Regions from separate parts of the Nocardia sp. NPDC049190 genome, predicted to be linked through region 1. Evidence: riboswitches for the same ligand, from Rfam matches in the RefSeq annotation. Region 1 holds a riboswitch; each other region holds the start of a gene.

Region 1 (9,961 bases):
TGTGTACCGCACGCACCCCCGGGTGCTCGCGCTGCCCGCTGCCGCGCTGCGCCTGGGTCGACGCGGGCCGCCCGGTGACCGAGGTAGTCCGCCGCACCCAGAAGTACGAGGGCACCGACCGGCAGGCGCGCGGTCGCCTACTGGATGTGCTGCGCGCCGCCAGCGGGCCGGTCGAACGAATGCGCCTCGATCTCGCCTGGACCCGCGACTCCGGCCAGCGCGATCGCGCCCTGGATTCGCTGCTGGTGGACGGCTTGATCGAACAGACCCCCGATGGGCTGTTCGCGCTCGCGGGCGAGGGCGGGCTCGCCACGGAGACCGGATGACCGACACCCGTGCGCAACGGCGGCCTGGCCACTCGCACCGGCTGAACGAACCGCCTCACCGACACCGGCCCAGCCACCCGCGCGTGCCCAGCCTGACAACAGACCGATCGGTCCACAGAACCGGATAACAACGGACGGTCGCGCGACCGGCAACACACCGAAAGTCGAACAACGGCTCGTCGTGCCGACAGGCTAGCCGCCTAATACCCGATGGAGAAAACGCTCGACTTCCGCCCGGTAGCGCTCCGGCTGGTCGTCGTGCACCAGATGACCCGCGCCCGGGACCAGCACGTAGTCGGCATCCGGGTGCGCGGCGGCCATCTGCCGCATCTGCCCTGCCGGGGTGATGCCGTGTTCGCCCTCCAGCAGCAGGGCGGGCACCCGGATCGCCCGCCATTGCGGCCAGAAGTCGCGGGTGCCCCACTCCTCGGAGATTTCGCGGAAAGCGGCAACCGAGCCGTGCAGCCGGTATCCATCCGACCCGTGCTCGAACGAACTCAGGAAGTACCGCCCAGCGACCGGGCCGAAAAACGAGAGCACGGCCTCGGCGTCGGGAAACGGCTGCGGCCATGCCTCGATCATCGCGGCCCAGTCCGTGGCGGTACGGCCGGTGAAATCCGGTGCGATGTCCTCGATCACCAGCGCACGCACCCGCTCGGGGTACGTCGCGGCGAACACCCAGCCGTGCAGCGCACCCATCGAATGGCCGATCAGGACCATCGGCTCCGTGATCTCCACCGTGCCCGCGGCCAGATCCGCCACGAACGCCTCGGTAGTCGGTTCGTCGGGGGCGGGCCTGCCGTGACCTGCCGAGTCGAAGGTGTAGACGTGCCCGTACTCGCGCAGCCAGTCCAGCTGATCGCGCCAGGTGCGCGCGCTGCCCATCAGTCCGTGCAGCAGCAGGATCGGCGCGCCTGCTCCGCCCTCGTCGTGCAACATCGGTTCGACAATACGAGTCCCCGAGCGGCAACTCGGCGCGAACCGCTAGCTTGGATCCCATGGCTGTTGTGAAGATCAATGCGATCGAGATTCCCGAGGGCGCGGGCCCAGAGCTGGAGAAGCGTTTCGCCCATCGTGCGCACGCGGTCGAGAATTCGCCGGGTTTCCTGGGGTTCCAGCTGCTGCGCCCGGTCGCCGGAGAAAACCGGTACTTCGTTGTCACCCAGTGGGATTCGGAGGAATCCTTCGCGGCCTGGCGGGACGGACCCGCACGCGAGGCGCACGCGGGCGAGCGTAAGAAGCCGGTCTCGACGGGCGCCTCGCTGCTCGAGTTCGAGGTCGTACTCGACGTCGCCGCGAAGCCGGCGAACTGACACCGAATACCTACCGCCGGGCAGCGCGCTCTGCCCGGCGACTCGCCCGACGCCGTGGTACGGGCGTCCCGATCCTATTGACGTCGGACGTCCACAGGTGTCACAGTTCGAGAGACAAACGCGATGGTGATGTGGTAATTCCGGTGTGATTCCGGAGCGGTCGCGCCACTGTATTCCGTGCATCGGGTAACCGGCGCCGGAGAGCCAGACACCGGCACCGTCGCGCCACCACCCGATGGGACGCGCATCCCAAGGAGGACTCGAATGGCCATCGCGCATTCACCCAGCCGGGCAACCGATTCCCTGGCCACCGTGCTCGTCACGGTCGGTGTCGTTCTTCTCGCACTGCTCACGCTGTACCTGGTCGGTTTCGATCAGGGCGCCATCTCGCGCGGCGGGATGTACCTGCATGAACTGATGCATGACGGACGCCACCTGCTGGGGCTTCCGTGCCACTGACCGGTTCACTCACGTCCCTGCTGGTGCGCGGTCTACTCGCCGGCCTGATCGCCGGGCTGTTGGCCGCGACGGTAGGTTATTTCGTCGGCGAGCCCAAGGTCGACGCCGCGATCGCCATCGAAGAAGCCCACTCCGCGGGCGAACACGCGCACAGCGCGGATTCCGAACCGTCAGGCGTGCATTCGCACGGTGACGCAGGCGTGCATTCGCACGGTGACGCAGGCGTGCATTCGCACGGTGACGCAGGCGTGCATTCGCACGGTGACGACGAAGCGCCGTTGGTGAGCCGCACCGGGCAAAAGGCGGGGCAATTCCTCGCACTCGGGTTGGCAGGCCTCGCCCTAGGCGCCATCTACGCCTCGGTCGCGCATGTCGCGCGGCGCTACACCACGCTGCCCGGGCCGAATCTCGCCCTGGCGCTCGGCGCCGGCGGTTGGCTCGCGATCGTCGCCGTGCCGTTCTTCAAATACCCGGCCAACCCACCCGCCGTGGGTGATCCGGAGACCATCAACGAACGGACCCTGCTCTGGGTGGCGGCGGTGCTGCTCGGCATCGTGGCCGTCGCCGTTGCGGTGTCCGTATTCAAGGTGTTGCGCGGACAACTGTTCACGGTGCGGCTGATCGGGGGCGTCGTCGGCTTGGTCTCGGTGACGACGCTCGGCTACATCCTGCTGCCCGGCGTCAACGAGGTGAGCGCCGAGTTCCCCGCCACTCTGCTGTGGCAGTTCCGGGTGTCCTCGCTGGCCGAGACGGCCACGCTATGGGCTGCCTTGGCCCTCGGTTTCGCCGCCCTCACCGAATTCGCGACGCGCACCGCCGCTCCGGTACGAGACTCGGTCGCTACCACAGGCTGATCGGCGTCCGGATTGCGATAGGCAGTGTCGGTGCTATGGCCGGCACTACCTTTTCGTTCTGTCCGTACCGTTGCGCGCGGACAGCGCAGCCCGTCGCCGCACACCATTCTGGTCGCGTTCGTCCGGTCTCGCCGTCGCACTGCTCGCGAACGAGGCCGAGGCCGGACAGCGCCTGCCATCCAACTAGGCGAGGAAGATGCCGTCCTGATCGTCATCCAGCCCGCTGCACCCGCTCGGCGCGGCCGCCACTCTCGCTGATTCTCCGCACTTCCGCATGGCTCCTCACACACCTACGGAGTGTGCGAAGAACCAAACAACTGCGCGGACTACGCGAGGGCCGCATCCAGGGTGATGTGGTCGACGCCTGCGAGTGCCTTGCTCACGGGGCAGCCGGCCTTGGCGGCTTCGGCGGCGGCCTGGAAGGCCTCGGCATCGACGCCAGGGACGCGCCCGCGGACCGTCAGCTTGATTCCGCTGATCCGGAAGCCGCCTGCCGGATCGGGGCCGAGGGTCACGTCGGCGGTGACATCCAGGCTCTCCGGGGTGCTGCCGGCGTTACCGAGCTGCGCCGAGAGGGCCATCGCGTAGCAGGACGAGTGCGCGGCCGCGATCAGTTCCTCCGGGCTGGTGGTGCCGTCGGCATCCTCCGCCGCACGTTTGGGGAACGACACGTCGTACTTGCCGACCCCCGAACTGGCCAGCTCAACCTGTCCGGAACCTTCCTGCAGAGTGCCGGTCCAAGCAGTACGAGCGGTACGTGTGGGCATCACGGTCCTTTCGCCGATGATGTGTGACGATTCAGCTCGAACCTACCCTGGTCGGCCCGCTTCAGCGCACCGGTATGTCGTTCGCCCCGGCGCATCTCCCGAACCGCACGAACCCTCCGGACGCTCCGCCCCGCATCGGCCCCTCCGCCCGCGCCAGCTCACCTCAGCAATCCAGCACACACCAAGCGAAATCCGGGCCACGTCCGACCACACCGCGGTCGTGCTCGGGTCGCTGCGGATTCGTCGCCCTGGTCGGCACGACGCCTCGAGGTCAGCGCGAACACGGTGCCCGCGCTGGCCTTCGTCGATGACATGCCGAGGCCGGTCGCGCCGATACCGCGGAACGCCGCGGAGCAATGCCGACGGGCAGCGCCGCACAAGATATCCGAGAAATACGTTTCGAGGCGGGCCTCGAAACATTGCCGAGCCGCATAGGCTACGGGGGTGCGGGTGGCAGGGATGACGGATCGGAGTTCGGTCGGCTCGGACCAGGGAGTCGCGCTTGTTGTGGCCGCGATTCAGCTGGTCGGGGGCACGTTCGCGAACATGGGGCAGAGCGGAGTGCGGTCTCTCGATATCGTCGGCTATCTGCTGTTGCTTGCCGGGCCGGTGGCACTGATCTGGCGGCGGGCGTACCCGGTGCCGGTATTCGTGGTCACCCTCGCGGTGTGCCTGACCTATGTCCTGCTCGGCTACGGGGACGTGCCGATTTTCGTCTCGCTGGTCACCGCGTTTCTCACTGCCGCGAGCACCGGGTCCCGTTGGTGGACCTACCCACTCGTCCCACTCTGCGCCCTGACTCTGATCTGGCCGCTGCCCGCGCTGCTGGGCCGAACTGCCACCGTGTGGCAGGTATTCGCGCTGATGGCATGCCTGGCCGTGTTGCTCTTGGTGGCCGAGGTCGTTCGGCAGCGCCAGGCGGTCTTCGTCGCACGCAGGCAGCAGGCCGAGGCCACCCGCAGGGATGAGGTGGCGTGGCGCGAACGGCGCAACGGCGAAGAACGTCTCGCCCTCGCGCGCGAGTTGCACGATGGTCTGGCACACCACCTTTCGGTGATCAACGTGCAATCATCGGTGGCACTGGAACTGCTCGACAAGAAACCGGAGCAGGCGGAGTCGGCATTGACGGCAATCAAGACCGCGAGCCGCGATGCGCTGGCGGACATGCACTCGCTGCTGCACACGATCCATTCCGCAACAGTGACCACACCGGACGAACCGACGCGCGACTCCCCCGTGGACGAGCGGGACAGACGTCGGCGCACCCGCCACAGCCCCGAACCGGCCCGGAACAAATCGGTAGCGAGCGAACGAGATTCGACCGCGAACAACCGTCCTGGACGGGGCGGTGGAGTCGCCGAACCCACACCGGCACCACGTTCTCCCACGCCGAGCATCGACGACCTGGACCAGCTGCTGCGACTCCCCCGCGCGACCGGCCTGACGGTAGACGCCCAGGTTCGCGGCACTCCGCAGTCGCTGCCCAGCGTGATCGATGCGGCGGCAGCACGGATCATCCAGGAGTCGCTGACCAACGTGGTACTGCACGCGCCGGGCGCCGACGCCACGGTGACCGTGCGCTACACGGCGGATTCGATCGACATCACCGTCGACAACGCCCGGCCTACGGGAGCACCGGCGCCCAGGTCTGGCACGAGCGGCGGCAACGGCATCATCGGCATGCGGGAGCGGGCGCACGCGCTCGGCGGCGCACTCACGGCGGGCCCGCGCCCGAGCGGCGGATTCCGAGTCGCGGCTCGACTGCCCGCGCACGCGGTGGAGCAGAAACCGACGGCGCCGAACAGCTCGCTGCACCACCATGCTGCGGGGCAGCCGACCGCATCCGACCAGCCCGCGAAGCAATAGCGCACCGGAACAGAACGGGCGGTCGGCCGATGGCAGCAGTCGCGCTGATCCACGGCCAGTAGAAGGGCGGCCGGCACTACGGCGGCCATGGTCGGTCTTCCGAGCGCCGCGCAATTCGGCACAGGACACGAAAAGGCCCGTGCACACCGTTTCGGTGTGCACGGGCCTTCGTCGTATGACTTACTCGCCAGACGCCGACTCGACGGGACCTTCGGCCGCGCCGGTCAGCACGACTTCAGGCTTCTCCGCACTGGGAGCCTTGGTGAGTTTCGCCTTGCCGGTGAACGTGAACTTGGCATTCTCACCGGAGCCCTCGCCATCCCAGCCTTCGACATCGACGACGACGGTCTGGCCGGGGCCGATCTCGCCGAAGAGGATCTTCTCCGACAGCTGGTCCTCGATCTCACGCTGGATGGTCCGGCGCAGCGGCCGGGCACCGAGCACGGGGTCGAAGCCACGCTTGGCCAGCAGCGCCTTGCCCTGCTCGGAGAGCTCGAGCGCCATGTCCTTGTTCTTCAGTTGCTTCTCGACCCGGTTGATCATCAGGTCCACCATCTGCACGATCTGGTCGGTCGTGAGCTGGTGGAACACGATGACGTCATCGATGCGGTTGAGGAACTCCGGTCGGAAGTGCTTCTTCAACTCATCGTTGACCTTGAGCTTCATCCGCTCGTAGTTCGAACCCTCGGCGTTGCTCTGCGTGAAGCCCAAACCGACGGCCTTCGAGATATCCGACGTACCGAGGTTCGAGGTGAAGATCAGCACCGTGTTCTTGAAGTCCACGGTCCGGCCCTGACCGTCGGTGAGGCGGCCGTCCTCCAAGACCTGCAGCAGCGTGTTGTAGATCTCCTGGTGCGCCTTTTCGATCTCGTCGAACAACACGACCGAGAACGGCTTGCGGCGCACCTTCTCGGTGAGCTGACCGCCCTCCTCGTAGCCGACGTAGCCCGGAGGGGCGCCGAACAGGCGTGAGGCGGTGAAACGGTCGTGAAACTCGCCCATATCGATCTGGATGAGCGCGTCGTCGTCGCCGAACAGGAAGTTCGCCAGCGCCTTGGACAGCTCGGTCTTACCGACGCCGGACGGCCCGGCGAAGATGAACGAGCCGGATGGCCGCTTCGGGTCCTTCAGACCGGCACGGGTACGGCGGATCGCCTTGGAGACCGCCTTGACCGCGTCCTCCTGACCGATGATCCGCTTGTGCAGCTCGTCCTCCATGCGGAGCAGACGGGTGGTCTCCTCCTCGGTGAGCTTGAACACCGGGATACCGGTCCAATTGGCGAGCACCTCGGCGATCTGCTCGTCATCGACCTCGGCCACGACGTCCAGATCACCTGAGCGCCACTGCTTCTCGCGCTCGGCCCGCTTGGCGACGAGCTGCTTCTCCTTGTCCCGCAGCCGTGCGGCCTTCTCGAAGTCCTGCGCATCGATCGCGGACTCCTTCTCCCGGCGCGCGTCGGCGATCTTGTCGTCGAACTCGCGCAGGTCCGGCGGAGCGGTCATCCGCCGAATCCGCATCCGCGCGCCCGCCTCGTCGATCAGGTCGATCGCCTTGTCCGGCAGGAACCGGTCGTTGATGTAGCGGTCGGCCAGCGTCGCGGCGGCTACCAGCGCGCCGTCGGTGATGGATACCCGATGGTGCGCCTCGTAGCGGTCCCGCAGGCCCTTGAGGATATTGATCGTGTGCTCGACGGTCGGCTCGCCCACCTGGACCGGCTGGAACCGGCGCTCCAGTGCGGCGTCCTTCTCGATGTACTTGCGGTACTCGTCGAGGGTGGTGGCGCCGATCGTCTGCAGCTCGCCACGAGCCAGTTTCGGCTTCAAGATCGACGCCGCGTCGATCGCACCCTCGGCGGCGCCCGCCCCGACCAGCGTGTGCAGCTCGTCGATGAACAGGATGATGTCGCCCCGGGTGTTGATCTCCTTGAGCACCTTCTTCAGGCGCTCTTCGAAATCACCGCGGTACCGGCTGCCCGCGACCAGGGAACCCAGGTCGAGGGTGTAGAGCTGCTTGTCTTTCAGCGTCTCGGGAACCTCGCCGTTGACGATGGCCTGCGCGAGGCCCTCGACCACGGCGGTCTTACCGACACCGGGCTCGCCGATCAGCACCGGGTTGTTCTTGGTGCGGCGACTGAGCACCTGCATGACCCGCTCGATCTCCTTCGACCGGCCGATGACCGGGTCGAGTTTGCCTTCGAGCGCGGCTTGGGTCAGATTTCGGCCGAACTGGTCGAGCACCAACGAGGTGGACGGGGTACCCGCTTCACCACGCGAGCCGGACTCGACCGGCTCCTTGCCCTGGTACCCGGACAGCAGCTGGATGACCTGCTGACGCACGCGGTTGAGATCGGCGCCCAGCTTGACCAGCACCTGGGCCGCCACGCCCTCGCCCTCGCGAATCAGCCCCAGCAGGATGTGCTCGGTGCCGATGTAGTTGTGACCGAGCTGCAGCGCCTCGCGCAGGCTCAGCTCCAACACTTTCTTGGCGCGCGGGGTGAACGGAATATGACCGGACGGAGCCTGCTGGCCCTGGCCGATGATCTCCTCCACCTGGCTGCGTACGCCTTCCAGGGAAATGCCGAGCGACTCGAGCGACTTGGCCGCGACGCCCTCACCCTCGTGAATCAGCCCCAGCAGGATGTGCTCGGTGCCGATGTAGTTGTGGTTGAGCATCCGGGCCTCTTCCTGGGCCAGGACAACGACACGCCTCGCGCGGTCGGTGAACCTCTCGAACATCGCTCCCTCACTCTCCTGCTCCGACATTCTGGCAACAGACGCCGCAGTGTGCTGTGTAACAACCGTGGGCGTCAACCTGCCATGAAGCCCGGGGGTTGCGTCCCCCGCCTCCACTCTAGTTGGCGGGGAATGTTGCCGCCGCCAGTCCACCCTATGCCGACCGGCGACAGCACGGTCATTCACTCATAACGTGAGGATTGCGGTATTCGTTTCCAACCAGGTTTTGCCCTCAGCGAACAGCGATGCCCGACGGCCACTGCCTGTGCGGCCCGCCACCCGCGGTCACCCGGCGAACGGCGCGATATAACCACAGGGTACCGGGCGCGGATGCGCGGGATCGAGGGCGTTGAGCATATAGGCGGCGGCCCTCGGACTGCCCGCCATGCCCACGTGGTCGGAGTGGTCCGCGGTGCAGCCGTCCTGGACGACGATATTCGTCACGTTCGGCCCGGGAACCAGCCCGGAGGTGTACGGCACCACCGATGCATCCAGACCGGTCGCGATGTTCGTGTACGTCACGCTCGGGTGGTAGACGCCGTCGGAGTTCAGCGCGAGCACGAAATCCGATCCCCGGACAGCCTGACCGCAGGCCTGACAGACAAACCCCGCGATGGCGTCGAAGGCCGGCTTGGCGCCCATGCGGGCGCTGTACTCCGCGAGCTCGGCCAAGCCCCCGGCATTCGAACCCTGCCACGGCGGAGCCAACCCGACCAGCTTGTCCACCTCGCCCGCGCCACCGAGCCGCTTGATGAAGTAGTTGCTGATGAAGTTGCCCTGTGAGTGGGCGACGATATCGACCTTGGCCGCGCCGGTCTTGGCGAGCACGCGGCGCACGAAGTCGGCGAACTGCGGTGCGCTCTGCTCGATCGGAAGCATCCCGCCGATAGCGGACATGGGCCACGGCAGGTCGTAGGCGCCGAAGGTGGCCGAATAGACGCAGTACCCCTCGTTGGCCAGCACCGGCGCGTACACGCCCCAATTCGTCTGTGCGCCACCACCGGTGCCATGCGCGAGGACGACAGGGTTCGGGTGCGCCGCGCTCGGCCGACACGACCAGTCGTTGGTACCGGGCAGCGAACCACCCGGGTGTGCCAGCTCGGCAGGGATGCCCTCGAAGAAGTTGTAGACGACCGGATATCGCTCCGCGTGCGCCGAGCTCGCCGTGCCGGCGCAAATCGCGGCGAGCAGGACGATCAGAAATGAAAAGCCTGAGACACGCCGCACAATAGCCTCCAAGTCCGGAAGATGTGGTTCCAGCGAAGCTACCGCAGGGCGCATCTCAGGCGGGGCCGATTTCGGCGTGTTGCCCGTAAGACTAATTCTGCCGACGCACCGACGTACATACCTGGTCAGGGTACTTGTATGCCGCGAACCGGCCGGAAATGACGCTCCCCGCCATGCTCGATTCTCCACGCTGGACGCCCGCCGTGAATAGCGCGCAGCACAGAGCCAGCAATGCCACGGTATGGAACACGGCACGGACGATGTTCCAACGGACCCAAGCGGATTCGAAATCGGCGCGAACCGTGGTGAGATCGGCGATCGACGCGGGATCGCCCGCGGCGGCCAGCTGGTCGTTCAGCGGGACGTTCCACCCGGAGGTCACCGCGAAGGCGACCACGTTGAGCACCAGCCCGACC
Region 2 (9,961 bases), on a different contig from region 1:
CAGGCCCTCCTCGAAACTCCGCGCACTGTTGTCGTGGACATGTCGAACGTGGGATTTCTCGGCTCCGCCGGCCTCAGCGTCCTGCTCGCGGCATCGGAGGCGACCGGGCCCGGTGGCCTACGGGTGGTACCCAGTGACGCGGCGCGACGGCCGATCGAGGTCACCGCACTGGACCGGCTGCTCACCGTATTCGACACCATCGAGGCCGCGGTGGTGGGCGAGAAGACACCGCCGAACTGAGGACGGCGCTCCTCGAACTTCTGACGTCCGGCCGGCACACGGTCGGATAGTTTCCTCCCGCGCACTCCGCAGCAAGTGTTCGATCCACAGGGTCCAGCCGCTCGGCAGGCCGGCAACCCTCCTGGCTGCTATCCCCGACGGCATGAGGCAGGCAGCCGGCACACTGTGCACACCGCGCGGTTTCAGGTGGGCAGCACCGGGTATCTGCCCGGTCGTCGACACCGTGTCGACCACAGTGCTCCGGGAGGAGGCCGTATGACAGAGAACCGCCAACACCGGCTGGTGGGGGTGTCCGCGGCGGCCGCATTGGCGGATCTCGGATTCGCCTCTGTCGCGTCCGGGGTCATCGCGCGGAGGCGGCCGGTGATGGGCTTGCTCGAGCACACCAAGGCCGATTCCCGGGTGATCGAGCGCATGCGTCAGCTGCGCCGCGAATTCGGATCCGGCCCGGTCGAACTCGTCGTGCCGGGACGTCGGATCGTGGTGGTTCTCGACCCGCAGGACGTCGGTCGGGTGTTGGCCGACTCACCGATGCCGTTTCACCCGGCCAATCGGGAGAAACGTGCCGCGCTGCGTCAGTTCCAGCCACACGGTGTGTTGTTGTCCGACGGCCCGATCCGAACCCAGCGTCGAGCCCTGAACGAAGCCGCGTTGGACACCGCCGAGCCGCTGCATCGGCTCGCCCTGCCCTTCGCCGCCATCATCGCGGACGAGGCGCGGGACCTGGTCGTGTCGGCGCTGCACCGTGGGCACATGGACGCGACGCAATTCACCGTCCAGTGGTGGCGATTGGTGCGACGACTGGTACTCGGCGACCGTGGCCGCGATGACACCACGCTCACCGACGAACTGGGGCGGCTCCGCTCGGCGGGCAATTGGTCATTCCTGGCCCCGGCGCACCGTAGGCGGCGCGACCTGTTCACCAATCGTCTGTACCGTTACGTCGAGTCCGCGCAGCCCGACAGTCTGGCCGGTGCGCTGGCCGCTGTGCCCGCGGCCGGCGCGACGGACCCGGTCGGACAGATCCCGCACTGGCTGTTCGCCTTCGATGCCGCCGGTATGGCGCTGAGCCGAGCGCTGGCAGTGTTGACCACCCATCCCGAGCAGGCCGCCCGGGCGCTGGCCGACGCCGCCGACGCGGATCGCCTCGACCTGCGCAGCTATCTGCGGGCCTGCGTGCTCGAGTCGGTGCGGCTGTGGCCGACCACACCGACGATCCTGCGCGACATCACTACCGACACACAGTGGCGTGACGACGAGGAACGCTTCACCATCGCGGCCGGTGCCGCGCTGATGATCGCGGTCCCGGCATTCCATCGAGATCCCGACCTGCTTCCCTTCGCCGACGAGTTCGTTCCGGATATCTGGCTCGACGGCCGCGCGGAGCAGTATCCGCAACTCGTCCCGTTCAGCGCGGGCCCGGCCGACTGCCCTGGCCGCAACCTCGTGCTGTTCGTCACGAGCACACTGCTCGCGCACCTGCTCACCACGGCGGAGTTCCGGCTGCGGTCTGCACCGCAGCCGGCACCGAATGCTCCGCTGCCGGTGACATTGAACAACTTCGGGCTCGATTTCGTGGTCGAGCCATGCATGACACAGGCCGGTTAGCCTTCCGGTAACCCGACGAACACGGTCCGACCACCGCGGCGCGATTCGGGCGCGCCGTGCTACTGGTTGGCGCCCGCGATACCGCCGATGATGCCACCGATCACACAGCCGGGCAGGAACCCGACGATCAAGAAGAGCAGACCGATCAGCGTGCCGACGGCGCAGCCGATCAAGACACCTGCCACGGTGGTACCCGCGTCACCGATGAACTGTGGCGCACCCGGTTCCGGGACCGCGGCCCCGACCGGGGTCAATGTCAAGGTGGTCCCGGCCGCGTCGACTTCCGGCGTCACCCGAACCTGCTGACCAGCCACCGTCTGCAGTGTCGTCGGCACCGTGGCGACCACCGCACCGTCCGGTGCATGGACCGTCACCATGGCGCCCGACGTCACCGCGAACGTTCCCGAGGTCACGGTGACCGTCGCGCTCGACCGATCGGGCGCGACGGCGGCCGTGTAAGCGATACCGTGGTCGATGCCGCCGATCACCTGGTCGGACACCTCGGCCTGGCCGTAGGCGGTGGCCGCCGTGACACCGGTGGCGGCAATGGTCAGCACTGTGGTCGCCAGCAGTTTCCTGAGCTTCATGAGATTTCCCGATCATCCAGCCGATTCGATTATGTCGTTTCCCCGAGAACGGCGGTGGAGCATCCCTAATGATGCGCGCTCGACGCGCCGATGTCGAGAGCTGAAAGTATCGAATTACCTTGCAAGATCAAATATTTCGGCGTCGCCCCGAAAAGTCTGGGGTCGAATTCAGAGCTATTCCAATTCCCCTTCGGTCTCGAGATAGACCTGACGCAGTCGATCGAGTGTGGCCCGGTCGGGCTTCTCCCACAGCTTGCGCTCGGCGGCTTCGAGCAGCCGCTCGGCAATGCCGTGCAGGGCCCACGGGTTGGACTGCTCCATGAACTTGCGGTTCACGTCGTCGAAAACATAGCTTTCCGACAGCTTCTCGTACATCCAGTCGGCGATGACATTCGTCGTGGCGTCGTAGCCGAACAGGTAGTCCACGGTCGCCGCCATCTCGAAGGCGCCTTTGTAGCCATGCCTGCGCATGGCCTCCAGCCAGCGCGGGTTCACCACGCGGGCACGGAACACTCGCGAGGTCTCCTCCGAGAGCGTCCGCGTGCGCACGGCGTCGGGGCGGGTGCTGTCGCCGATGTATGCCACCGGATTCTTGCCGGTCAGCGCTCGTACGGTAGCGACCATGCCGCCGTGGAACTGGAAATAGTCGTCGGAATCGGCGATGTCGTGCTCACGTGTGTCGGTGTTCTTCGCGGCCACCGCGATTCGCCGGTAGGCGCCGCGCATGTCGTCGGCAGCGGGCGCGCCATCGAGATCGCGGCCATAGGCGTAGCCACCCCAGGTGGTGTACACCTGCGCGAGGTCATCGTCGGTGCGCCAACTCTTCGAGTCGATCAACTGCAGCAGGCCCGCGCCGTAGGTACCCGGCTTGGAGCCGAAGATGCGGGTGGTCGCTCGCCGCTGATCACCGTGCTCGGCGAGGTCGGCCTCTACGTGCGCGCGCACGTAGTTCGCATCGGCGGGCTCGTCCAGGTCGGCGACCAAGCGCACCGCGTCGTCCAACAAGGCCAGCACATGCGGGAAGGCGTCACGGAAGAAGCCGCTGATCCGTACGGTGACATCCACCCGGGGGCGGCCCAATTCCGCGAGCGACATCACTTCCAGGGTCGTGACCCGTCGGCTCGCCTCATCCCAGACCGGTCGGACACCCAGCAGCGCAAAGACTTCCGCGATGTCGTCGCCGGACGTGCGCATGGCGGAGGTACCCCACACCGAAAGGCCGACCGACCGCGGGTATTCGCCATGATCGGCCCGGTACCGGTTCAACAGCGATTCCGCCATGGCCTGGCCGGTTTCCCAGGCCAGGCGCGACGGCACAGCCTTCGGGTCGACCGAATAGAAGTTGCGGCCGGTGGGCAGCACGTTGATCAGACCGCGCAACGGCGACCCACTCGGACCCGCCGGAATGAAGCCGCCGTCCAGCGCATGCAACACTCGCTCGATCTCGACCCCGGTCTGTCGCAGCCGCGGCACCACCTCGGTGGCCGCGAATCGCAGCACCCGGCGGACCTCGGCATCAGCGGTGAGACCGTCGACCACGTCCAGCGACCAATTCGCCGCCTGCAGCCCCGAAACGAGTTCACGGGCAAGGGATTCCACGGTGTCAACCCGCTCACGCATCTCGGTTCCGGACTCGTCGAGGCCGAGCGCTTCCCGCAGGCCGGGCACGGAGCGCTCGCCGCCCCACAGTTGACGGGCACGCAACATGGCGAGCACCAAGTCGAGTTCGCTCTCGCCTGTGGGCGCCTGGCCGAGCACGTGCAGACCGTCGCGGATCTGGACGTCCTTGATCTCGCACAGCCAGCCGTCGACATGCAACAGCATGTCGTCGAAGGACTCCTCATCCGGGCGTTCGGCGAGACCGAGGTCGTGATCCATCTTCGCCGACCGCATCAGCGTCCAGATCTGCTGACGGATGGCCGGAAGTTTGGCGGGGTCGAGCGCCGAGATGTTGGCGTGCTCGTCGAGAAGTTGCTCCAGACGCGCGATGTCACCGTAGCTTTCGGCACGGGCCATCGGTGGAATCAGGTGGTCGACGAGGGTGGCGTGCGCGCGCCTTTTGGCCTGGGTTCCCTCGCCGGGGTCGTTCACCAGGAAGGGGTAGATCAGCGGCAGGTCGCCGAGTGCGGCATCGGTGCCGCAGGAGGCGGACATGCCGAGCGTCTTGCCGGGCAACCACTCCAGATTGCCGTGTTTGCCCAGGTGCACCAGCGCGTCGGCGGCGAAACCCTCCGGCGCGCTGAGCCAGCGATAGGCAGCGAGGTAGTGGTGGCTCGGCGGCAGATCCGGGTCGTGGTAGATGGCGACCGGGTTCTCGCCGAATCCGCGCGGCGGTTGCACCATCAACACGATGTTGCCGAAACGCAGTGCGGCGATGACGATCTCGCCGTTCGGATCGGCCGACCGGTCGACGTACAGCCCGCCGGGTGCCGGCCCCCACGTCTCGACGACGGCTTCGCGCAGATCTACCGGCAGGGTGTCGAACCAGGCGGCATAGGTCGCCGCGCCGATGCGGATCGGATTGCCCTCCAACTGTTCGGCGGTAAGCCAGTCCGGGTCCTGCCCGCCGGCAGCGATCAGGGCGTGCACGAGAGCATCACCGTCGCGTTCGGCCAGCCCGGGAATCTCGCCGGGTTCGCCGAGGTCATAGCCAGCGGAACGCATTTCGGTGAGTAGACGGATCGCGCTCGCCGGGGTGTCCAGGCCGACGGCGTTGCCGATCCGGGCGTGCTTGGTCGGATAGGCCGACAGCATGACAGCGACGCGCTTGCGTGCGGCAGGGATGTGACGCAGCCGGGCATAGCGGGTGGCGATGCCCGCGACCCGGGCCGCGCGTTCGGGGTCGGGGACATAGGTGGACAGGCCGTCGGCGTCGAACTCTTTGAACGAGAACGGGACGGTGATGATCCGGCCGTCGAACTCCGGCACGGCGACCTGGGTGGCGACGTCCAACGGCGACAGGCCGTCGTCATTGGCCTCCCACTGGTCCCGGCCGCTGGTCAGGCAGAGACCCTGCAGAATGGGCACGTCCAGATCGGCCAGCGCACCGACGTCCCATGCTTCGTCCTCGCCGCCCGCGGAGGCGGTGGCGGGTTTGGTACCGCCGGCGGCCAGCACGGTGACCACGAGGGCGTCCGCCTGTCGCAGCGTGGTGAGCAGTTCCGGCTCGGCGGTGCGCAGCGACGCACAGTACAGCGGCAGCGGGCGCGCGCCGGCCTGTTCGATCGCGGTGCACAGCGCATCGATGTACGCGGTATTGCCCGCGAGGTGCTGTGCACGGTAATAGATCACCGCGACCGTCGGACCCTCGACCGGCGCCACGGGCCGATCCAGCGCGCCCCAGCTCGGCAGGTGGACCGGCTGCTCGAACCCGTATCCGGTGAGCAGTACGGTGTCGGAGAGGAAGTTGTGCAACTGACGCAGATTCGCCGGGCCACCCGCAGCGAGGTAGTTGTGCGCGTCGGCCGCGACGCCCCCCGGCACGGTTGAGCACTCCATCAACTCGGCGTCCGGGGCGATCTCGCCACCGAGCGCGATCAGCGGTACGCCGCTGGCGCGCACTGCCGACAGCCCGTCTTCCCACGCCCGCTTGCCGCCGAGGATTCGCACGACCACCAGATCGGCGCCGGCGAGCACCTCCGGCAAGTCGTCGACCAGCAGACGAGCGGGGTTACCCCATCGGTAGTCGGCACCGCTGGCGCGGGCGCTCAGCAGATCGGTGTCGGACGTGGACAGCAGCAGAATCACAGGTGGCAGCCTTCCTTGGGTGACGCGCCCATCGGGGGTTCGCTGCTCGCCGGGAGGGTCTGGCTGTCTACAGTGGCGCGACCGCACCGGATTCCCACCGGTTTCCTCGTGGTCCGCCGAGCACGCCGATGCTACCTGGATACGCAGGCGAGTCGGACTGCGTATCCGCCATACCGCGCGATTCCGGTCGGCCGGCAAGTCGTCGATGATCTGCACACAGCTCGTGGGGTGGGTAGGGCCGAAGCCGGCCACCCCTGCGCAGGCGATCGCAGCGCGGCGCCACCTCCCTCAGCCAGGTCGGCCATCCCGGTTCGACACGAAATCGGTAACGGCCTGCTCCGCGACAGCCCGCGAACCAGCCCGACGTCGACAACTCGGCGTCCGGATCGTGGGGAACTCGCCGGTCGCCGTGGCCAGGGCCGGCCCAGGGGCACGTAGGCTGAGGAAGTTATGACACGACCTGCTGCCGATTCCTGTCCCGGCGTGCTCCGGTTACATGAGGCGGCCGATGGGCCATTGGCGCGGATTCGGGTGCCCGGGGGGCGAGTGGAGCCCGCGCAATGGCAGGTCCTCGCCGAGGCCGCGCACGACCTCGGCGATGGGAACATCGAGCTCACCTCACGGGGCAACGTCCAACTGCGCCGGATAGGCGATGCCGAGGCGCTGTGGGCGCGACTGGAGAGCGTCGGTCTACTGCCCAGCCGCACGCACGAGCGGGTGCGCAACATCATCGCGTCGCCACTGTCCGGACGAATCGGTGGCGTGGCGGACGTGCACGGACTGGTTCGCACGCTGGACACCGAGCTGATGGCCGCGCCTCGCCTCGCCGATCTACCCGGCCGGGCGCTGTTCACCCTCGATGACGGCCGTGGTGATGTCAGCGGACTCGGCGCCGATATCGGTGCGCATGCCCTCGGCGCGGACGAGTTCGCGCTGCTGTTGGCCGGCGAGGACAGCGGCATCCGGATCCACGCCGCCGACGTGGCCGAGGTCGTGCTCGCCGCCGCCCACGGGTTCGTGGCACTGCGCGATGACAACCCCGGCCGCTGGCGGTTGCGTGACATAGCGCACGGCAGCGAGCGTGTGGTCGATCTCCTCGGCCTGTCCCCCGGCGACGATCGTCTCGAATTCACTACCGCACAGGTTGTTCCGATCGGTTGGCTGGAGCAGGACAACGGTCTGATCAGCCTCGGCGCCGGCGTGCGCCTCGGTTCCTTACCCGCCCGTACCGCAGAGTTCCTGGCCGCCATAGAACGCCCCGTTTTCGTCACCCCGTGGCGCGGCCTGATAGCTACCGACCTCGAGGAATGGGCCGCTGAACAGGTGGTGCGCGTACTCGCGCCGATGGGTCTGGTCTTCGACGCCGATTCGCCCTGGCACCTGGTCAGCGCCTGTGCCGGACAGCCTGGCTGCGCGAAATCCCACACCGATGTCCGCGCCGACGTGACGGCGGCGATCGACTCGGGGCGTGTGCTGCCATCCGCTGACAGCACAGTCGGGGCAGACACTTCCAGCACCGAACGCACCGAGCTGAAAAATGGCGCCGACCAACGAATCCTGGACATTCCAGTGATCGCTTCGGCGGAGGTCACAGTCGCCGGTCGGCAACACTGGTCCGGCTGCGACCGCCGCTGTGGCCGCCCTCGCGGCGCGGCCACCGACGTCGTCGCGACCGACGAGGGCTATCGCATCGACTGACCGAGAGGACGCGCGCGAGTCACCATCTCCCGGCCACCGATTGCGCGTCCTCGCGGTCACCTGCACACCATTGCGCCCCAGGCCCGTATCGACACCACCTACCTCGGCACTGCGACGAATACCGCAATGTTTCCGCCGGCCACTCACCGTCGTAACTTCGCATCACGGTGCGCGTCGACTCGTCCTCGCCCCGTGGATTTCGAGGGTGCAGCACTTGACGCTGCCACCCGCCTTGAGCAGTTCCGACAGGTCGATGCCGACCGGGTTGTAGCCGCGGGCACGAAGGGCTTCGCTCAGATCGGTCGCACGGCTGCTGAGAAAGACGTTCGCACCGTCGCAGACGCCGTTCAATCCGAGCACCGCCGCATCGGCATCCGTGGCCACGATCGCGTCGGGGTAGAGCTCGGCGAGCACCGCGCGACCGTCCGCGCTGAACGCGGGCGGATAGTAGGCGACGGTCGTGGCGTCCAGCGGCAGCAGTACCGTGTCCAGGTGGTAGAAGCGCGGATCGACGAGTTCCAGGGACACCACGGGTAACTCGAAGTGACGCGACACCTCCTCATGCGCCGCACGGGAGCTGCGAAACCCCATTCCCGCCAGCAACCGGTCGCCGACCAGGAGGAAGTCGCCCTCTCCTTCGTTCAGTTCCGTGGCTCCGACCAGCCCGGCCAGGCCGTGCCGGGCGAACCAGCGGTGATAGACCGGGCCCTCGGCGGCGCGTTCGGGATGGGTGAAGCGGGCCGACATCGCGCGATCGCCCACGATCAGCCCCGCGTTCGCGGCGAACACCATGTCCGGTAGGCCGGGGATGCCGGGCACCACGTCGACCTTGTGCCCGTGCTCCTGATAGGTCGCGCGCAGGGTCTCCCATTGGTCGATGGCTCGGGCGCGGTCGACGGGCTCGTCGGGGTTCATCCAGGGATTGATCGAGTAGGAGACTTCGAAGTGGTCGGGTCGGCACATGACGAACCGTCGCGATGACGGGCGACGTGCGGCGAACTCGGCCTGGAGGGTGGCTACAGAAGTCAACGGTGCTCCCGGAGGTAGACGCGAACTTTCGGCTGCCATGACCGTAATTCGCCTACTATTGCGCAAGAAACAATGATTTGTTGCGTAGATTCCATGCAGAGCAACTGTTCATTGCGTGAACGGGAAGCGGGTGCGAAGTGGACGAGCTCGACCGACGCATTCTCGAACGACTGCTCGAGCACGCGCGCGCCTCATTCCAGGAGATCGGCGGCGCAGTCGGACTATCCGCACCGGCGGTGAAGCGCCGAGTCGACCGGCTGGTCGCGAGCAAACAGATCACCGGATTCACCGCCTTGGTCAATCCAGCTGCTCTCGGCTGGAAAACCGAGGCGTACGTCGAGGTCTACTACCGCGACAACATCTCACCCGCCGAACTCAAACGCAGCCTGGAACCGATCCCCCAGGTCGTCGGTGTGTGGACGATCGCGGGCGAGGCCGACGCCCTGGTGCACGTGATGGCCACCGACATGGCCGAGATCGAGGTGACCGTCGAACGGATCCGGGAGAACGCGCGCGTCGGACGCACCCGCAGTTCGATCGTCATGTCCCGGATCCTCGAGCGGCCGCGAACCTGATCCGGCCCGCGGCCCCGCTCATCACCGCCACCAGCATTCGACGGCCCGATCGTCCTCGCCGCTGGGGCAGCGCGGTCAGACTTCGGCGGTGTGCCAGCGAATGCCGGTCAGCTGCTGCGAACGCTCCCACAGGCGACGGCCGAGTTCTGGATCTCGGGCTGCTGCCGACAGCTGCACAGGTGTGGGATGTCCAGAACGTCCACCCCGACCGTCAGGCCCGATGTAGGAACCCCCGGTGAGATCGGGCTGGGTCGCCGCGAAAAGCTGAGGCAGAGCTCCCATCTCCGGACTCTGCGCGAAGAGTTTTCCGGAAACGCGCATAGCGACTCCCATGATCCCGCTGCCTTTGTTCTGCATCGGTGTGTTGCTGTAGCCCGGGTGCGCGAGAATGCTGGCGATCGGCGACGACGACGATTGCTCGCGCCGGGCGAGTTCCACCCCGAAGACCGCGTTGGCCAGCTTCGATGCCGAGTAGGC
Region 3 (9,961 bases), on a different contig from region 1:
CTCCGAACGCCTGGAGTATCTGGCCAAATCCTGACCGAGGATCTCCGCCGCGCGGCTCATCGATCGGTCGACGGTCCACGGACCTTCGCCCACCGCGTTCGGCAGTGGGGCGGGCGTGCACTCGCTGCCGGCTACGCCTGTCTGTGATGGCCTTGGGCGGCACCTGTTTTCGACGCGTCGTCGCGGAGTTGCTCCAAGCGTCGGCAGCTCTGAAACGATTGAGCCTGCCGTCGATCAGCGGTACGTTGCTCACCGAACCGACACGCAGGTACTGGGCGGGTCCAGCCGTCGCGAAAATCGGGAGTCCCATGGTCGACAAGCCGTTCGGGCGGCGAACCTTGTTGCGTGGTGCGGGTGCGCTCGGCGCCGCGGCACTCGCACTGCCGACGGCGAGTTGTGCCGACGATGGCGACGCGCTGACGTTCTTCTTCCAGGCCAATCCGGAAGAGGTGAAAGGTCGGACACGGATCATCGACGAGTTCCAGCGCAGACATCCTGACATCAACGTGCGCACAGTATTGTCCGGACCGGCACCTATCTCATGCGGCAGTTCTTCCGCGCTCTCCCCAAGGATCTCGAGGAAGCGGCGGTCATAGACGGCTGCTCACCGTGGCAGATCTACTGGCGGATTCTGCTGCCCAACGCCAAGCCCGCGGCCATGGTGCTCGCGGTACTCACCTGGGTCAACGTGTGGAACGACTTCCTGTGGCCGCTGGTGATGGTGCAACAGAAAAGCATCGGCACACTCACTCGGACTGGTCTGGATGCGAGGCCAATACGTGTCCAAGTGGCCGGTGCTGATGGCAGCGTCGATACTGATCCTGCTGCCGCTGGTCATCGTGTACGCCATCGCCCAACGAGCATTCCTGCGCGGAATCGCCACAATGGGACTCGGTGGACGCTGACAGCAGCCCACTCGCTCGCTGAACGCAGTGCCATGGCTGTTGTGATCCCGCATGACGACCGCCATTCGACGGCGCTCGTGCGAAGGCTCCGCGCAGAGTGGGCAGCGGTGGTCTGTTGGATGTGGACGGAGACACCGGGTTCAGCGTCCGCCGCGGGGATAGGGGAGGTCGGTGCTGGTGTTCTCGTTGACCGCGAGTGGGCTGCCGACGTGGGGGAAGGCGCGTTGCGCGCATGCGGGGCGTTCGCAGACCTTGCAGCCTGCGCCGATCGGTACAGCCGCGGCCGGATCGTCCGGCTGCAGCCCGGCCGAATAGACCAGGCGCTCGGCGTATTCGATATCGCAGCCGAGGCCGATCGCGAAATTCTTCGTCGCGGTGCCGAACCCGTGCGGTGCGGTCATGGCGGTGCGGGCGATCCACAGATAGCGCCGTCCGTCCGGCATCTCGGCCACCTGGGTGAGGATCCGGCCGGGGTGCTCGAATGCCTCGTGCACCACCCACCGCGGGCAGCTACCGCCCACGCGGGAGAAGTGGAAGGCGGTGGCGGACTGACGCTTGGAGATGTTCCCTGCGCGGTCGGTGCGGACGAAGAAGAACGGAACGCCGCGCTGCCCCTGCCGCTGCAGGGTGCTGAGCCGATGACAGATCGTCTCGAAGCCGACCTCGAAACGCAGGCCGAGCAGGTCGATGTCGTAGTGCAGTTCCTCGGCCGACCGCAGAAATCGTCCATAGGGCAGCACGAGCGCACCGGCGAAGTAGTTGGCCAGTCCGATGCGGGCGAGGGTGCGGGATTCACCGCTGAGCGAGGGGGTTTCGGCGAGTACCCCGTCCAGCTCGGCACGGTACAGCAGGGAGGCCAGGGTGGCGCCGATCTGGAACGCGCGCTGGCCGGGACGCAACCGCCTGGCCAGGGTCAGCGTGCGACTCTCCGGGTCATAGTGCCGTTTCGGGATGGTCGGGTCCGCGCCGTCGCCGCGGACGAGAACCGTGACCCCGGCTCGTTCTTCGGCTATTCGGGCGAGTTGGCGGTCCAGCGAGCCGATGGAGAGGCCGGAGTTCTCGAACAGTTGCTCGGCCGCGATATCCAGTTGCGGGATGTGGTTGTGGTGGTCGTAGAAGAAGTCCCGGACGTCCTCATACGGCATGGGCAAGCCCGGCGCGCCCGCGGGCGCGGACACCCGTGCCGACAGCAGGTCGAGCTGATCGGTCGCGGCGCGGAGTCGCCGGTGTATCGCCACGACGATCCTGGCGACCTCCGGCTGGCGGGTCGCCAGCTCTTCCACCTCGGTCAACGGCGCGGCGTGTCCGCCTGCGGTGTCCACCAGCACCTCGTGCAAGTCGGACATGAGGCGCGCGTCCGAATCGGTGGCGAAGAACTGGACGTCGAGGTCGAAGGTGGAATTGAGTTTGAGCAGTACGGGAATGGTGAGCGGCCGCTGGTCGCGTTCGAGCTGATTGAGGTAACTGGGCGACAGGTCCAGCGATTTCGCCAGGGCTGCCTGGGTCAGCCTGCGCTCTTCGCGCAACCGCCGAAGTCGGGCACCCGCGTACATCTTGCGCACGTGCACGATGGTAGCTGTGCGAATTCGCAATCATCGCAAAATGGCGAGTTCTTTCCAAAGGAATGTACTTCTGCACGGTCTTTCGCGGGGACTGCTGTGCGTAGCATGCGAAGTGGGCGGTTATCTCGCGGACTCGCCCGCGTTGATCCGGCCGTTGCCGGAGTGCTCCGGCGTGTCGCGGCAGGACCGCGTGGTCAGCCACCGCGCGGTGCGGTCGATCCGTAGGTATCGGAATGATGCCTCGGCGCATCCCTTCCCTGCCGGGTGATTACTTGCTTCAATCTGGGGCTGGCGGACGACGCGGTCCGGCCTCCTCTCGGCAGCAGGAAGTGAGCCAAATCAATGTCGACCCCGGATGAAGTCGTACGCGCGATGTGCCGCAGCTGGTCGGACCCCGATACCGATCCCGATCGGATCAGCGCGTATTTCGCCGAAGACGCCGTCTACCACAACATCCCGATGGAACCCATCGTCGGACGCGCCGCCATCCGCGACTTCATCGCGGAATTCCGTGCCACCTTCGATGCCATCGACATCGACATCCACCACCAGGTGGCTGCTGGCGCGGTGGTCATGAACGAACGCACCGACACCCTGCGCGGCGCGGACCGTGTCACCCCGCTGCGGGTCATGGGTTTCTTCGAGGTCAGCGACGGCGTCATCAGCATCTGGCGTGACTACTTCGACATGGCCGCCATCAACCGCGCCTTCGACGGATAGTGCGGATCAGTCGAGCAGCGCGTCCTCATCCTCGGCGGAGCAATGCGGCAAGCACAGCTCCTGCTCCAGGACGGTTCAGCCAGTTCAGCCGACGATCTCGGTTCTTCGCGTCGGCGGTCGGTCGGCATGGCATCGGAAGCTGCTCGGCCGCAGCGACATCGGTGTCCGGCAAAAACATGGTGAGGTCGGGAACCGAATCGGGGGAGTGCGCGTCGAAAGAGGTGAGTGGGGAAGATAAGTCGCGCACTGCGTGCAAGGAGGGGTTACCGATGGAACGTTGCTCCGGGTGTCATACCGCCTGGCGGAGGGGAATGCGTTCGCGATCGCGGATTCTGCCGGTGACGCGGCGGGAGGAACCGTGTGAGCGGTATACCTCGCGGCGACGCCAGGGTACCCGGCCCGAACCGGAATCCGGGTGAACGCCACCGGGCCGATTCAGCGATCGGCGCCCCCGCGGAATCCGCCGATCCCGAGGGGGCGCCGATCATCGATCACCTGGACGGATTCAGCGCACGGCTGCCGCTGCGGCGACCATGTTGCGCAGCGATGCCTCCACCTCGGCGGGCCCCCGGGTCTTCAATCCGCAGTCCGGATTCACCCAGAGCCGTTCGGCGGGCACCGCTTTCAGTGCCGCGCGCAGCGACGTGGTGATCTCCTCCACGCTGGGCACCCGTGGCGAGTGGATGTCGTACACCCCAGGTCCGACGCCGAGGTCGAAGCCCGCGTCGTTGAGATCGTCGAGCACCTCCATGTGTGAGCGCGCCGCTTCGATCGACGTGACATCGGCGTCCAGTCCGGCGATCGCGTCGATCACCTCGCCGAATTCCGAATAGCACAGGTGGGTGTGGATTTGGGTGGCATCCGACACCCCGGAGGTCGCGAGCCGGAACGACTGCACCGACCACTCCAGGTACGCGGGCTGATCGGCCGTGCGCAGCGGAAGCAGTTCGCGCAACGCCGGTTCGTCGACCTGCACGATCCGGATGCCCGCGGTCTGCAGATCCACCGTCTCGTCCCGGATCGCCAGCGCCACCTGGCGTGCCGAATCACCCAGTGGCTGATCGTCGCGCACGAACGACCACGCGAGAATGGTCACCGGACCGGTCAACATTCCCTTGACCGGCTTGTCGGTAAGTGACTGCGCGTAGCCGATCCACTCGACGGTCATCGGCTCCCGTCGCGCCACATCGCCGAACAGGATCGGCGGGCGCACGCAGCGGGTGCCGTAGGACTGCACCCAGCCCTGTTCGGTGGCCGCGAACCCGTCGAGTTGCTCGGCGAAGTACTGCACCATGTCATTGCGCTCGGGTTCGCCGTGCACCAGCACGTCCAGCCCCAGCTTCTCCTGCAATGCGATGACATCCGTGATCTCGGCGCGCATCCGCCGCACGTATTCGGCCTGGTCGATCTCGCCCGTGCGCAGCGCGGCCCGCGCCAACCGGATCGCGGAGGTCTGCGGGTAGGAACCGATCGTCGTCGTGGGCAGTGCGGGCAGTCGCAGACGATCGCGCTGCAGTTCGCGGCGCAGCTCGGCGGGCGAACGGCGGATCGACTCCGGCCCGAGCCCGGCCAACCGGGCCCGCACCCGCGGATCGTTCAGCCGCGGATCGGAGTGCCGAGAGTCCAGCGCCGCACGCGCCGCGGCCAATTCGGCGTCGATCGCCTCGGTCCCTTCGCGCAGCCCGGTCGCGAGCAGACCGACCTCGGCCACCTTCTCCGCACCGAAGGCCAACCACGACCGCAGCCGCTCGTCCAGCCGGGTCTCGGCGGCCAGTGTGTAGGGCACGTGCAGCAGCGAGCACGAGCTCGAAACCGCCACGTGCGCAGCGCATCCCAACAGGGTGCCGAGGGTCGCCAGGCCGCGGTCGAGGTCGGTGCGCCACACATTGCGGCCGTCCACGATGCCGGCCACCAGCAGTTTGCCTGCCAAAGCCGGCACCGCCGCCACCGCGGAAACGTCGGTGCCAGCGGTGAAGTCGATCGCGACGCCCTCGATCTCGGTGCTGGCCAGCGCGGCGAGTGCGGCATCCGGGTGCCCGAAGTAGGTCGCGACGAGGATCGCCGGGCGATCGGTCGCCGCCGATAGTTCGGCGTAGGTGGTGTGTACCAGATCGATCTCGTCCGCGCTGAGGTCCATGACCACTACCGGCTCGTCGAGCTGTACCCACTGCGCACCCTCGGCGGCCAGCAGACGCAGCAGCTCGCGATATAGCGGGAGCAACTCGGTCAGCCGAGACGCGACGTTGCTGCCGGTCGCCTTCGCCAACTTCAGGAAGGTGATCGGCCCGACCACGACCGGCCGCGCGGGCACCCCAACGGCGACGGCCTCGCGCAGCTCCGCCAAGAGCTTCGCCGGGTGTAGCGAGAACTGGGTTTCCGGTCCGATCTCCGGCACCAGGTAGTGGTAGTTGGTGTCGAACCACTTCGTCATCTCCAGCGGTTCGACGGTGTCGGTGCCGCGCGCCGCGGCGAAGTACCGGTCCAGCGGGTCGGTGATCCCAGCGACCCGCGGTGGCAGCGCGCCGAGCAGGACAGCGGTATCGAGCACCTGGTCGTAGTAGGAGAAGGTGCCGACCGGAATCGAGTCGAGACCCGCGGCGAGCAACTCGGTGAGCTGGGCGTGCCGGAGGTCGCGTGCGACAGCGTGCAATTCGTCGGCGCCGATCCGGCCCGCCCAGTAGGCTTCGGTCGCTCGCTTGAGTTCACGGCGCGGCCCCACCCGAGGTAGCCCGAGAACTGTTGCGGTGAACGGCTTCTGATGTGAAACAGTCAACGATGTTTCTCCATTGCTGAGGTCGAAAACCATCGCCATACGGGCAGGCGGAGAACCATGCGACATGCCGGAGAAATTCCCGGCGGGGGAGCCCGACACGTCAGCGCTGGCGGTCCGCGCCCAATCCACGAGGCGGTGGCCGCCGGGTACGGCGTACCCGGCACGGCTGGCAGGTCTTCGGACTCGCTGGCACCGGCCGGATGGCCGACCTACTGGCCGTCGCTTCCCAAGTCGCGGAGCCTTCCGGCTCGTGAACTCAGTGCCTGGTGACGGCGGTCGTTCCTGCATACCGCTGCGGGACAGTCCCGGATTCCCACCGGGTTCCCTCTCACCCGCCCGGGACGTCTCCGCCCGAACGAGTTCGACTCCGTCGCGCGACGTCGGGGCTCCAACTCGTCGTGCGCCGGTGAACCAGCTGCGCCTTCAGCATAGGACGCGCCGCGCCGCTCGTGGGCGACCGGCCGGGATATCTGCTTGTCGGCGCGAGCCGGCGTCCAGAGAAATCCGCGATGTCGAATCCGGAATTTCCCGGACACCGAGATTCGATCCTCCGAACTCGTCGTTGGCACGACCTAGGGGTGTCAGCATCGATGGACGCCGCTCGGGCAGGGCGTGGACCGCTGCTCGTACCACTCGTCGGCAGGCGTGTGGCGCGTGGTGGTCCCGGGCCTTGGCTGGAGGTCGAGCGGCGCGCGATTCGCCAGAGGTGTCCTCCAGGTAACCATGACTTCGCGGTGGAAGCGGTCGGTGTGCGGAATGCCGCGAAGGGGCTTCTGTGTCGGTGCTGTACATGGCGCCGGGTACCTTAGGTCAATGTTCTCGAAAGTCTTGGTTGCCAACCGTGGCGAGATCGCCATCCGGGCCTTCCGCGCGGCCTACGAGCTCGGCATCGGGACGGTCGCCGTGTTCCCCTACGAGGACCGCAACTCGGTCCACCGGCTCAAGGCGGCCGAGTCTTATCAGATCGGCGAAGCCGGCCACCCGGTGCGGGCCTACCTTTCCATCGACGCCATCATCGAAGCGGCCAAATCGGCGGGTGCGGACGCCATCTACCCGGGATACGGCTTCCTGTCGGAGAACCCGGACTTGGCGGCGGCCTGCGCTCGCGAGGGCATCACGTTCATCGGCCCGTCCGCCGAGGTGCTCGAACTCGCGGGTAACAAGGCCCGCGCCATCGCGGCGGCCAAGGCGGCCGGTCTGCCGGTGTTGCGGTCCAGTGCGCCCTCGGCGGATGTGGACGAACTGATCGCCGCGTCGCACGAGCTGGAGTACCCGATCTTCGTCAAGGCGGTCGCGGGCGGCGGCGGTCGTGGCATGCGGCAGGTGACCGACGCCGCGCATCTGCGCGAATCGATCGAGGCGGCCGCGCGCGAGGCCGAATCGGCCTTCGGCGACCCCACCGTCTTCCTGGAACAGGCAGTGGTGAACCCGCGCCACATCGAGGTGCAGATCCTGGCCGACCAGCACGGCAACGTGATGCATCTGTTCGAGCGGGACTGTTCGGTGCAGCGCAGGCACCAGAAGGTGATCGAACTCGCACCCGCGCCGAATCTGGATCCGGCGCTGCGTGAGCGCATCTGCGCCGACGCGGTGGCCTTCGCGCGGCGGATCGGCTACAGCTGCGCGGGCACCGTCGAGTTCTTGCTCGACGAGCGCGGCAACCACGTCTTCATCGAGATGAATCCGCGCATCCAGGTCGAGCACACGGTGACCGAGGAGATCACCGACGTCGACCTGGTGCAGTCGCAGTTGCGCATCGCCGCCGGGGAGACCCTGCAGCAGTTGGGTCTGAGCCAGGACTCGGTCACGATCCGCGGCGCCGCGTTGCAATGCCGGATCACCACCGAGGACCCGACCAATGGATTCCGCCCCGACACCGGACGGATCACCGCCTACCGTACGCCGGGCGGTGCGGGCATCCGGCTCGACGGCGGCGCGAACCTGGGCGCGGAGATCGGCGCCTACTTCGACTCTATGCTGGTGAAACTCACCTGCCGGGGTCGCGATTTCGGCGCCGCGGTGGCTCGGGCCAGTCGCGCTCTTGCCGAGTTCCGCATCCGTGGCGTGGCCACCAACATTCCGTTCCTGCTCGCGGTGCTCGACGATCCCGATTTCAAGGCGGGCCGGGTGACCACGTCGTTCATCGGTGAGCGTCCGCAGCTGCTCACGCTGCGCGGCTCGGCCGATCGCGGCACCAAGATCCTCAACTATCTGGCCGACATCACGGTCAACAAGCCGCACGGCGAGCGGCCGACCACGCTGTACCCGCATGACAAGTTGCCTCCCATCGATCTGACCGTGCCGCCGCCGGACGGTTCCCGGCAGCGGCTGCTGCGGCTCGGGCCGGAGGGTTTCGCGCGGGCGCTGCGTGAGCAGACGGCGGTCGGTGTCACCGACACGACATTCCGCGACGCACACCAGTCGCTGCTGGCCACCCGGGTCCGCACCAACGGTCTGCTCGGGGTCGCCGGACATGTCGCGCGGCTCACGCCGGAGTTGCTGTCCATCGAGGCGTGGGGCGGCGCGACCTATGATGTGGCGCTGCGTTTCCTGTACGAGGATCCGTGGGAGCGGCTGGCCGCGCTGCGCGAAGCGGTGCCGAACATCTGCCTGCAAATGTTGCTGCGCGGGCGCAACACCGTCGGTTACACGCCGTATCCGCAGCAGGTGACCCGGGCGTTCGTCCGGGAAGCCACCGACACCGGGATCGACATCTTCCGCATCTTCGACGCGCTCAACAACGTCGACCAGATGCGCCCGGCCATCGACGCGGTGCGCGAGACCGGGACGGCTATCGCGGAAGTCGCGATGAGCTACACCGGCGATCTGGCGAATCCGAACGAGTCGCTGTACACGCTGGACTACTACCTCAAGCTCGCCGAACAGATCGTCGACGCGGGCGCGCACGTGCTGGCCATCAAGGACATGGCGGGCCTGTTGCGCGCTCCGGCCGCCGCCCAGCTGGTCACCGCGCTGCGGGACAATTTCGACCTCCCGGTGCACGTGCACACTCACGACACCCCCGGCGGTCAGCTGGCCACCTATCTGGCCGCCTGGCAGGCAGGCGCCGACGCGGTCGACGGCGCCAGTGCCGCGATGGCCGGAACGACCAGTCAGCCCGCGTTGTCCGCGATTGTGGCGGCAGCCGCGCACGGCGAGTACGACACCGGCCTGAACCTGCAGAACGTCTGCGATCTGGAGCCGTACTGGGAAGCGCTGCGAAAGGTGTACGCGCCCTTCGAATCCGGGCTCCCGGCGCCGACCGGTCGGGTGTACACCCACGAGATTCCCGGCGGTCAGCTGTCGAACCTGCGGCAGCAGGCCATCGCGCTGGGGCTCGGTGACCGCTTCGAAGAGGTAGAGGCAAAATACGCCGCAGCGGACCGGCTACTCGGCCGTCTCGTCAAGGTCACGCCGTCGTCGAAGGTCGTGGGCGACCTGGCGCTCGCGCTGGTCGGCACCGGTGTCGACATCGAGGCCTTCGCCGAGGATCCGGGTCGTTACGACATCCCGGATTCGGTGATCGGTTTCCTGCGCGGCGAACTCGGCACCCCTGCGGGCGGATGGCCGGAGCCGTTCCGGAGCAAGGCGCTGGCCGGTCGTGGGCCCGCGAAGCCGGAAACGGCGCTGAGTCCCGAGGACGAGGCGGGGCTCGCGGGTACGTCGCAGCAGCGGCGCGCCACGCTGAACCGCCTGCTGTTCCCCGGCCCGAACGCGGAGTTCCTCGCGCACCGCGAGAAGTACGGCGACACCTCCGGCTTGTCGGCGAACCAATTCCTCTACGGTCTGCGCCACGGCGAGGAACATCGCGTGCAGTTGGAGAAGGGTGTCACGCTGCTCATCGGCCTGGAGGCGATCTCCGAGCCGGACGAGCGCGGTATGCGCACCGTGATGTGCATTCTGAATGGGCAGCTGCGTCCGGTCGCTGTGCGAGACCGTTCCATCGCCAGCGATGTCCCGGCCGCGGAGAAGGCCGACAAGGGCAACGCGAGCCACATCGC

Evidence for each region. Region 1 has a riboswitch for cobalamin ahead of AB0B25_RS14180 (CbtB-domain containing protein). Riboswitches for the same ligand answer to the same signal wherever they lie in the genome.
Region 2: it holds a riboswitch for cobalamin, as region 1 does, so the genes downstream of both, cobN (cobaltochelatase subunit CobN) here and AB0B25_RS14180 (CbtB-domain containing protein) in region 1, are expected to answer to the same signal.
Region 3: it holds a riboswitch for cobalamin, as region 1 does, so the genes downstream of both, metE (5-methyltetrahydropteroyltriglutamate--homocysteine S-methyltransferase) here and AB0B25_RS14180 (CbtB-domain containing protein) in region 1, are expected to answer to the same signal.

Annotation. Positions count from the first base shown of each region.
Region 1 is NZ_JBEZDE010000013.1:76,165-86,125, forward strand. Features, by position in the region: gene AB0B25_RS14165 (A/G-specific adenine glycosylase) at 1-326, shown strand, start outside; gene AB0B25_RS14170 (alpha/beta fold hydrolase) at 519-1,265, opposite strand; gene mhuD (mycobilin-forming heme oxygenase MhuD) at 1,325-1,639, shown strand; cobalamin riboswitch at 1,720-1,874, shown strand; gene AB0B25_RS14180 (CbtB-domain containing protein) at 1,904-2,098, shown strand; gene AB0B25_RS14185 (CbtA family protein) at 2,089-2,952, shown strand; gene AB0B25_RS14190 (OsmC family peroxiredoxin) at 3,279-3,719, opposite strand; gene AB0B25_RS14195 (histidine kinase) at 4,179-5,585, shown strand; gene AB0B25_RS14200 (ATP-dependent Clp protease ATP-binding subunit) at 5,766-8,321, opposite strand; gene AB0B25_RS14205 (lipase) at 8,604-9,545, opposite strand; gene AB0B25_RS14210 (anthrone oxygenase family protein) at 9,637-9,961, opposite strand, start outside.
Region 2 is NZ_JBEZDE010000010.1:104,736-114,696, reverse strand. Features, by position in the region: gene AB0B25_RS11695 (STAS domain-containing protein) at 1-240, shown strand, start outside; gene AB0B25_RS11690 (cytochrome P450) at 496-1,848, shown strand; gene AB0B25_RS11685 (hypothetical protein) at 1,908-2,435, opposite strand; gene cobN (cobaltochelatase subunit CobN) at 2,610-6,182, opposite strand; cobalamin riboswitch at 6,197-6,328, opposite strand; gene AB0B25_RS11675 (precorrin-3B synthase) at 6,633-7,880, shown strand; gene ddaH (dimethylargininase) at 8,043-8,909, opposite strand; gene AB0B25_RS11665 (Lrp/AsnC family transcriptional regulator) at 9,047-9,484, shown strand; gene AB0B25_RS11660 (oxidoreductase) at 9,560-9,961, opposite strand, start outside.
Region 3 is NZ_JBEZDE010000007.1:51,867-61,827, reverse strand. Features, by position in the region: gene recG (ATP-dependent DNA helicase RecG) at 1-34, shown strand, start outside; partial or broken gene AB0B25_RS08805 (sugar ABC transporter substrate-binding protein) at 309-530, shown strand; partial or broken gene AB0B25_RS08800 (carbohydrate ABC transporter permease) at 530-905, shown strand; gene AB0B25_RS08795 (short-chain fatty acyl-CoA regulator family protein) at 1,046-2,467, opposite strand; gene AB0B25_RS08790 (limonene-1,2-epoxide hydrolase family protein) at 2,810-3,187, shown strand; gene metE (5-methyltetrahydropteroyltriglutamate--homocysteine S-methyltransferase) at 3,693-5,960, opposite strand; cobalamin riboswitch at 6,130-6,303, opposite strand; gene AB0B25_RS08780 (pyruvate carboxylase) at 6,774-9,961, shown strand, end outside.